One region of the Frankia sp. RB5 genome, then DNA from elsewhere that is predicted to be linked to it. Evidence: riboswitches for the same ligand, from Rfam matches in the RefSeq annotation. Region 1 holds a riboswitch; the other holds the start of a gene.

Region 1 (4,377 bases):
CGGCGACCAGCAACCTGATGATCGGCGTGACCGGCGCCGCGAGCGCCGTCGTCTACCTGCAGCGGGGCGACGTCGTGCCGGCGCTGGCGGGCGCGGTGGCGCTCGGCACCGTCGCGGGCGCGCGGCTGGGCTCCCGGCTGCTCGCCGTGGTGCCGACAAGCACGCTGCGGACCATCTTCCTCGTGGTCCTGCTCGTCATCAGCGTCCAGATGCTGCTGCGGGGCCTGGCTTGACGTCCGCCCCCACCGACGACGAGGCAGGTGTCGCGATGCCCGCCGAGGAGTACCCCCACCCGAGGTCGGACCACGGGCGGGAGGTCCTCGAGGTGGGAGCACGCCCGGTCGCGGTGGTGCTGCGGATCGGGGGGAGCCTCGGCGCCGCGATCGTGCTGGTCGGGCTCGTGGTCGCCCTCGCCCAGAACGGCGCGGCCTGGGTAGGGGGCCCGAGCGGCGACCTGCTCGGCGGCGGGGCGGCCCTCACGCTGTCCGACCTCGCCGGCGGCCTGCGCCACGGCCAGGCCGCGGCCGTCATCCTGCTCGGCATGGTGGTCCTGGCGGCGACACCGGCGCTCGGGGTCGCCACCGCCGGCCTGTGGTGGCTGCGTGCTCGCCGCCCCTGGCTGGCCGCCGTCTCCGCCGTCGTGCTCACCCTGCTGGTCGTCGCCGGCAGCCTCGGCGCCGCCGGCTGACGCCCGCAGGCACGCCCCCACGCGGGCCGCGGCCCGCCACAACGCCGGGGGCGCTGCCGGACACCCGTACCGCGGCCGGATCATACGATTCCGACTGACGGCGGATCAGCCTGCGCGCGTTCCCGGAGGGGATACATGACGATCGACCGTGCCCGGCGCAGCGCCGTTCCTCCCACCGACGGCGGCGGCTCCGGCGGCGACGACTACTCCGTCGCGTTCACGCTGGCGTACCCGGACGCGAACGCCCACAGCGCCCGGGACTGGGCCCGCGCCGTGTTCGAGGGGTCCCCCGCGGCGCTGCGCCCGGTGCTGATCGTGGGCTGGCGCCTTGGCCTGCGGCTGCGACTGGGCCCCCTGCGCTCCCCCACCCACGTGCTGGGCTGGCAGGTCACCGAGGACGAGCCGGGGCGGATCGTCCTGACCGCGCCGTCGCCCCTCGTCGAGGCGTCGAATGCCGCCCTGGTGGAGGCATCCGCCGTGACCTGGGTGACGCGCGTGCGCTACCGGCGCGCGGCCGGCCGTCTGCTCTGGAAGGCGGCCGCACCGGTCCACGAGCGCACGTTGCCCCTCCTGCTCACCCGCGCCGGCCGCGCCCTGGCCGCGCCGCGCGACAGCGGGGACTGAGGAAGCCCGCGGCCCCGCTGCGCCGCGGGAGACGTCGTCAGGTGGGGGTCGGCAGTGCGGCGAGCGGCGAGGACGTCGTCGGCGGTGCCGGTGAACGCGCTGCGGGCGTACTCCATCCTCATCCGCCCCGCCGGCCGACCGCTGCGGCGCACGATCCTCCGGAGTGAGCCCGTCCACGATTCGGGTGGATGGCTGCACTAGAATGCATGGGCTTATTCGTGTTCTGGCTGATTGCGGTGGCGTAGAGGGAGGCCCGTGGGCGTGGGGCGTCGCGCGGCGGCGGTGGCGCCGCCGGTCATGTGCCGTCGTCACCCCCGTCCTCTCATGGTGCCATTGCCGGGTGTTTTCCAAAACACCCATTTTCACCTGCGCCGACGCGGCGGCACCGCAGGCACGAGGCCCGTGGCGTGGGTGCCCTCACAACGGCGAGTGAACCGACTTCAAGCCAAGCGAGGACTTATGACGAACCCAGATATCCCACTGCCCAGACTCGCCGACGTCTACGCGGTCGTCGACGGGCGGCCGAGCTTCGGGGAGCGCGAGCGGCTGTCCCCCGGGGAGGAGATGGCCAGCCTGCTGGCCTACCTCAATGCCGGCCACCTCATCGGCGAGAGCACGACCCGGAACGCGGACGTGGTGGACCGGTTGAAAGGACGCTCCGTCCCGGCCGGCCACCGCACCGATGGATTCTGGATCTGGTCGGATGCGGTCACCTACTACCTGAACATCTACGGTTTCGCGCCCCAGCCCGATTTCCTCCGCCACATCCGCGCCCGCCAGTACCGATACGAGCAGCCGTCCGCCGACCGCGTCCTGCTCGCCGGCGACATGCTCGACCGAACCGTCCGCAGCGCCACGCCACACTGAACCGTCGCCACCACTGACCAGTCGGGGTACGGCGACGCACGGCTCTTGCTAGAGTCACCGGCAACGTCCTGAGTGCCAGTGTTCAGCCCCGGCTTGCTGGCCGGCAACCCTCGTAGCGCAGTGGGGTGCCCCGGGTGGTGACGGGGCCGCGGCGACCAGCCTGCGGCAAGTGCAGACCCGTTCACGGGTCCAATCGTGGAGCGATGATGACATCGATCATCTCTGCCGTGCCCGCATGCCCGCAGGCACCCCAGGCACCCGAGGTGCCGCAGGCGCTGCTGGCGGTGGAGGGCGCCGGGCTGACCGTGCCGGTGGTCGGCGGCGGTGTGGTGGAGTACGCCAACCTCGACTACGCGGCGAGCGCGCCGTGCCTGTCCGACGTCGCCGAACACGTCGCGAGGGTGCTGCCCTACTCGGCGAGCGTGCACCGCGGCGCCGGGTTCGCCTCGCAGGTGTGCACCAGCCTGTACGAGGGGGCGCGCCGCGACGTCGCCCGCTTCGTCGGCGCCCGCGACGGCGATCTCGTCGTGTTCACCCGCAACACCACCGACGCCGTCAACCTGCTGGCCCGCGCGCTGCCCGCCACCGCCGGCGGGGTCGTCCTGGTCGACCTGGAGCATCACGCGAACCTGCTGCCCTGGCGGGGCGGCGGCCGGCGCGGCACCGGCGACGTCCGCTGCGTCGCGACCCAGCCGACGCTGGAGGCGACCCTCGACGCGCTCGCGGCCGAGCTGCGGGCCGCTCCGGTCGCCCTGCTCGCGGTGACGGGCGCGTCGAACGTCACCGGCGAGACGCCGCCGCTGGCCCGCCTCGCCCGGATGGCGCACGACGCCGGCGCCCGGTTCTTCGTCGACGCCGCGCAGCTCGCGCCGCACCGCCCGGTCGACATGGCCGCTCTCGGCATCGACTACCTCGCGTTCTCCGGGCACAAGCTCTACGCCCCGTTCGGCGCCGGCGTCCTCGTCGGCCCGGCCGACTGGCTCGACAGCGCCGCTCCCTACCTCGCCGGCGGCGGCGCCGTGCGGGAGGTGTCCACCACCGGCGTCGACTGGGCCACCGGCCCCGCCCGGCACGAGGCCGGCACCCCGAACCTCGCCGGCGCCACCGCGATCGCCGCCGCCTGCCGGGTGCTCACCGCGCTGCCCCCCGGCGCCTGGGAACGCCACGAGACCGTGCTGCGCGACCGGCTCCTGCGCGGCCTCGGCGCCCTCGACGACGTGGTGATCCACCGGATCTGGCCGGACGGCGGCGAGCCGGTCGGGGTCGTCACCTTCTCCCTGCGCCGGCACGACCCGGCGCTGGTGTCGGCGTTCCTGTCGGCCGAGCACGGCATCGGTGTGCGCGCCGGGCGGTTCTGCGCCCATCCGCTGCTCGCCCGGCTCGGCGCGCCCGGCGGGGCGCTGCGGGCCAGTGTCGGCGTCGGCACCACCGTCGCCCACATCGACCGCCTTCTCGACGCCCTCGCCACCTACCTGCGCGTCGGCCCCGGTTGGGGCTACGCGCACCGCGACGGCCAGTGGCAGCCGACCCCCGACGACCGCCGTCCCCCCGCCTGGGTCGAGCAGTACGCCTCCCCCGCCGCCTCCGCCCCCGCCCCCTCCCCCTCCCCCTGCGGCACGTAGATCGCCTCTCGGGTCACGCTCTTCGTGGGTGTCGCCGCGGCGGGTCGTGGCAGCCTTCTGGCCGTTTCACGGCAGCCCGTGTCGCACATTCGGGACAAAAAGGACGGGCGGCCGCGCATTCGCGACACGGTGCCGCCGCCCTCCGCACCCCCTTCCCAGCGGAGGGAAGTCAGCCCGATATGCGGCTTATGAGGAGCTGCCGGCCGTCCGGTCCCGCGGGACCGGGCGGCACGCGACTGTGGCGGTCTCCGGGAAGCTTTAACACGCGCCTTATCGACCGGAAACCGCCCGTCGATGGCCTCGCCGGACAGTGTTGGCGTGATGAACATCGGGACGTTCGCCGAGGCCACGTGGGGTGACGCGGTCGCCCGATGCCCCAAGCAGATGGCGCACGGACCATGCGCCGGTGTCGGCGACGACCACAGCTGTGAGGTTCCGGGCTTCGGTCCGTGCACCTTCCTCGACGTCCTCGACGCCTGGCCGCACCCAGCTCCCCCGGTCTCCGGACAACGCCGCGATCCCTCGCCAGCGGCCTGGACCAGCGAGGCGTCCGCGGCGACATCCACGGCGGCGTTC
Region 2 (4,377 bases), on a different contig from region 1:
GCCCTTCCTTCGCGACCAGGTTCATCCCGTCGCGGATCGGGTTGACCACGAGGACCTCGGCGAGTGCGAGGGCCGCGATCGAGCGCGGGTAGTCGTCGGTGAGCTCCAGGCGCAGGGGCCGCCAGCCCTCGGTGGCGAACTCGTCCTCGATCTCGGCGGCGAGGCGCAGCACGGCGGCCGTGTACTCGCGGTACTCGGGCAGATCGTGCCGGGACGGGTAGGCGCAGACCAGGTGGGTGACCTTCCCGCGCCACTGCGGGCGGGAGCGCAGCAGCTCGCGGTAGGCCGCGAGGCCGCGGACGATGTTCTTGGACAGCTCGGTCCGGTCGACCCGGACGATCAGCCGGCAGCCCGCCGTCGCCCTGCGCAGCTCGGCGGCGCGGGCGGCGACGTCAGGCGCGCCTGCCCGCGCCCGCAGCTCGTCGGCATCCACCCCGAGCGGATGCACACCGATCCGCACGGTCCGCGGTGCCTGGGGGTCACCGGACGGCCAGCCTCCCGGCGGGGGCGCCACGAGCAGTTCCCGTGGCTCGACGCGGACGCCCGGCAGGGCCCGCACGCAGTCCTCGAAGGCGTCGGCCCAGGCGTCGGTGAGGAAGCCGAGGCGGTCGGCGCCGAGCATGCCCCGCAGGATCTGCTCGCCGATGTCGTCCGGGAGCAGCCGGAAGTACTCGGGCGGCGCCCACGGGGTGTGGCTGAAGTGCGCGATGCGCAGGTCCGGTCGCAGCTCCCGCAGCCGCCCGGGGACGAGGGTCAGGTGGTAGTCCTGCACCAGCACCGCGGCGCCCGGCGCGGCCTCGTGCGCGAGGGCCTCCGCGAACATGTCGTTGTACGCCTCGTAGGCCGCCCAGTCCCGACGGAACACCGGCCCGAACACCGGCTGCGTCGCCGGTGCGTACAGCAGATGCTGGATGAACCACAGGGTGCGGTTGGCGATGGCGTTGTAGGCCCGGTCGAACACCGTCGGCTCGACGTCGAGCATCCGCACGGCCGTGCCGCCGGTGTCGTGCCCGGCGAGGTCGAGCCGGCCGCCCGGCGTCGCGCGCACGGCCCGCCGGTCGGCGTCGCCGAGGGCCGCGCACACCCACACCATCGGCAGCGCCTCGGCGGGCGCGTCCGCCGCCGCCTGGCTCAGCCCGCTGACCAGCCCTCCGGCGCCGCGTCGCAGCACCAGCTCCCCGTCGTCGCCGGCGGCGAAGGCCACTGGGCCGCGGTTGGAGGCGACGAGCACCCGGGCCGTTCCCGATTCCGCAGCTCCCTGCGACGTGGCTCCCCGCGACCTGCTTCCCTGTGCCGAGGCGCGCGCGGGTGCGCCCTGCTCGACTCTCGGCATGCGTTGCACACTGCGGAGGGTAGGCCATCGGGGCGGGTGGCCGGGCCCGCCGGCCGGGCTTGCCCCACCCGTCGGGCGCCGCGCTGGCCGGACATGACCGCAGGTCGTCCGTCCGGTGTCCGGAAGGCGTCCCGGGGACATCGCTACGGAGTTACCCAGATTTCCTGGGCATGCGTGGGAACGAGTCCTCCTGTATCGCCGGGACGAAACGGACACCGAACCCGGTAGAACGACACAGGTAGCCCCTCAGCCCTGCAACCCCCACCAGCGACCTCACCCACAGCGACCCGACACCGCGGTCGACACAAAGATCACAAAGCGTGACGGCACCCTACTCGGCGAGGGCGGTGCGCACGGCGCTGGCCCAGCCGGCGCCGACCGGGCCCGACTCGACGGTGATGTTGTCGTAGCGGGCCAGGTGCTCGCTGATGTGGGGGTGGCGCAGCGCGTTGGCGACCAGGTGCATGCGGCCGACGTGCGCGGCCATCTCCAGGTCGCTGGCCGAGTCGCCGATCGCGATCGCCTCGGCGGGCGCGATGCCGCGGCGCTTGAGGTCGTGGGCGACCGCGTCGCCCTTGCCGACGCCGTCGGGGACGAGATGGTAGACGTGCGGCGAACCGCCGAGGTGGGGCATGTGCGCGGGGGAGATCAGGCCGTTGTCGCGCATGCTCAGCCAGGAGAAGCCGCTCTCGGCGAGCCAGCCGTCGACCTCGGGGACGTCGATGCGCCCGCGGAGCATGACGTCGACCTCCCGGCCGGCGTGCCAGGGGGTGTGCAGCTCGAGCCGGCCGGGGTGGCGCTCGATCAGCCGGTCGAGCAGCTCGGTGGGGACCTGGTCGTACTCGGGGGGCATCGCGCCGCGCAGCAGTTCGCTGTCCAGGCCGTCGTTCCAGCCGACGATCGCGCCGAGCTCGCCGATGAAGCCGTCCGCGCCGAAGATCTGCGCCGCCTCGACGAGCTGAGGCCGGGTCCGCCCGCTGACCAGGACCAGCGCGATGCCGGCCGCGTGCAGCTCGGTGAGCGCCCGCGCCGGCTCCAGGGTGATCGCCCCACCCTCGGCACGGAAGAAGCAGCCCTTCGGGCCGACCATCGTGCCGTCGAGATCGGTGTAGACGACGCGGATACTCACAGTCATGGACTCCTTGGTCTGCCGGTGAGGCCCTACCCGAACGTGAAGCGTGAAACACCGCTGCACGATCGCCCGCACACGGTCTACAGTACGGACAGACAACTTCATCTGGCTCATCCAGAGGGGCAGAGGGAACGGCCCAGCGAAGCCCCGGCAACCACCCGCATCCGATGCGCGGCAGGTGCTAATTCCGACCCGCGGCAGACCGCCACGCGGGAAAGATGAGGAGCTCCTCTATGACTCTCGCGCCCGAGCGCGCCTCCGCCTCCGCCCTCGACGTCGCGAATCCCGCCGTCGGCCTCTCCTGTCGTCACTGCGGCGCAACCTACCCGCTCTCCCCGACCCACGTGTGCGTGGAGTGCTTCGCCCCACTGGAGATCTCCTACGACGCCGATCTGCTCGGCCGGGTCACCCGGGAGTCCATCGAACGCGGGCCGCGCAACCTGTGGCGTTATGTCGGGCTGCTGCCCGCGGGCCACGACCCGGCGCGGCGTGTCTCGCTCGGCGCCGGGTGGACGCCGCTGCGCCCGGCTCCGCGCCTGGCCGCCGAGCTCGGCATGAAGACGCTGTACGTCAAGGACGACAGCGCCAACCCGACGCACTCGTTCAAGGACCGGGTCGTCTCGGTGGCGCTCAGCGCCGCCCGCGAGCTCGGCTTCGCCACCGTGGCCTGCGCGTCGACCGGCAACCTCGCCCAGTCCGTGGCCGCGCACGCCGCCGGTGCCGGGCTGCGCTCGGTCGTCCTCGTGCCGCACGACCTGGAGGCGGGCAAGACGGTCTCCACCGGCGTGTACGGCGGGACGCTCGTCGCGATCCAGGGCACCTACGACGACGTCAACCGGCTGTGCAGCGAGCTGGCCGGCGAGTACGAGTGGGCATTCGTCAACGTCAACGTCCGGCCGTTCTACGCCGAGGGCTCCAAGACGCTGGGCTACGAGGTGGCCGAGCAGCTCGGCTGGCGGCTGCCGGAGCAGGTCGTGGTGCCGATCGCGTCCGGCTCACTGCTGACCAAGGTGGACAAGGCGTTCGGCGAGCTCGGCAAGCTCGGGCTGGTGGAGCCGACGCCGTACAAGGTGTTCGGCGCGCAGGCCGCGGGCTGCAACCCGGTGGCCGCCGCCTTCGCCCGCGGGAGCGACACGGTCGCCCCGGTGAAGCCGTCGACGATCGCCAAGTCGCTGTCGATCGGCAATCCGGCCGACGGGCCCTACGCGCTCGACGTCGCGCGGCGCACCGGCGGCGCGATCACCGACGTCACCGACGAGGAGATCGTCGAGGGTATGCGGCTACTGGCCCGCACCGAGGGCGTCTTCGGCGAGACCGCCGGCGGCGTCACGGTGGCGAACCTGCGCCGCCTGCTGCGCGAGGGGCTGCTCGACCCGGCCGCCGAGACCGTCATCTACAACACCGGCGACGGGCTGAAGACCCTCGACCCCCTCGTCGAGACCGGCGGCCCGACCGCCACGATCAAGCCCTCTCTGCGTGCGTTCGAGGCCGCGGGACTCGGGGACGACTGACCGACCGCCACCACCCCCGATCGAGCGACCCGGTACCCCACTGGGCGGGAGCGACGGGCGGGTGACGGGCGGGTGACAGGCAGGCGACTCGAGGCCTCACTCGACGGGAGCGAGCTTGCACTCTCCCATGTCGAGTGCTAAACAGGACTTGGCACTCTCCCCTGGGGAGTGCCAAGGCTGAAACGGCGAGGTTGCCCGATCCGCCCATTCTGGTGCCGTCGGGGACCGTCCGTCGCGGGCGTCGTTGTGGCCAGGCCATCGAACCCTGCCATCCCACTGGGAGGACCCAGAAACCATGCCGAAGATCATCGCCTTCGACGAGGAGGCTCGGCGCGGCCTGGAGCGCGGCATGAACCAGCTGGCCGATGCGGTCAAGGTCACGCTCGGCCCCAAGGGTCGCA

Evidence for each region. Region 1 has a riboswitch for S-adenosylmethionine ahead of AC6EXY_RS17910 (aminotransferase class V-fold PLP-dependent enzyme). Riboswitches for the same ligand answer to the same signal wherever they lie in the genome.
Region 2: another riboswitch for S-adenosylmethionine. It lies ahead of thrC (threonine synthase); the one in region 1 lies ahead of AC6EXY_RS17910 (aminotransferase class V-fold PLP-dependent enzyme).

What each region holds. Positions count from the first base shown of each region.
Region 1 is NZ_JCBATA010000031.1:74,280-78,656, forward strand. It holds gene AC6EXY_RS17890 (sulfite exporter TauE/SafE family protein) at 1-233, shown strand, start outside; gene AC6EXY_RS17895 (DUF1634 domain-containing protein) at 230-688, shown strand; gene AC6EXY_RS17900 (DUF2867 domain-containing protein) at 824-1,312, shown strand; gene AC6EXY_RS17905 (hypothetical protein) at 1,772-2,179, shown strand; SAM riboswitch class IV at 2,244-2,357, shown strand; gene AC6EXY_RS17910 (aminotransferase class V-fold PLP-dependent enzyme) at 2,386-3,801, shown strand; gene AC6EXY_RS17915 (methylenetetrahydrofolate reductase C-terminal domain-containing protein) at 4,123-4,377, shown strand, end outside.
Region 2 is NZ_JCBATA010000017.1:569-4,945, reverse strand. It holds gene AC6EXY_RS11015 (alpha,alpha-trehalose-phosphate synthase (UDP-forming)) at 1-1,231, opposite strand, end outside; gene AC6EXY_RS11010 (HAD family hydrolase) at 1,665-2,462, opposite strand; SAM riboswitch class I at 2,573-2,690, shown strand; gene thrC (threonine synthase) at 2,699-3,976, shown strand; partial or broken gene groEL (chaperonin GroEL) at 4,272-4,377, shown strand, end outside.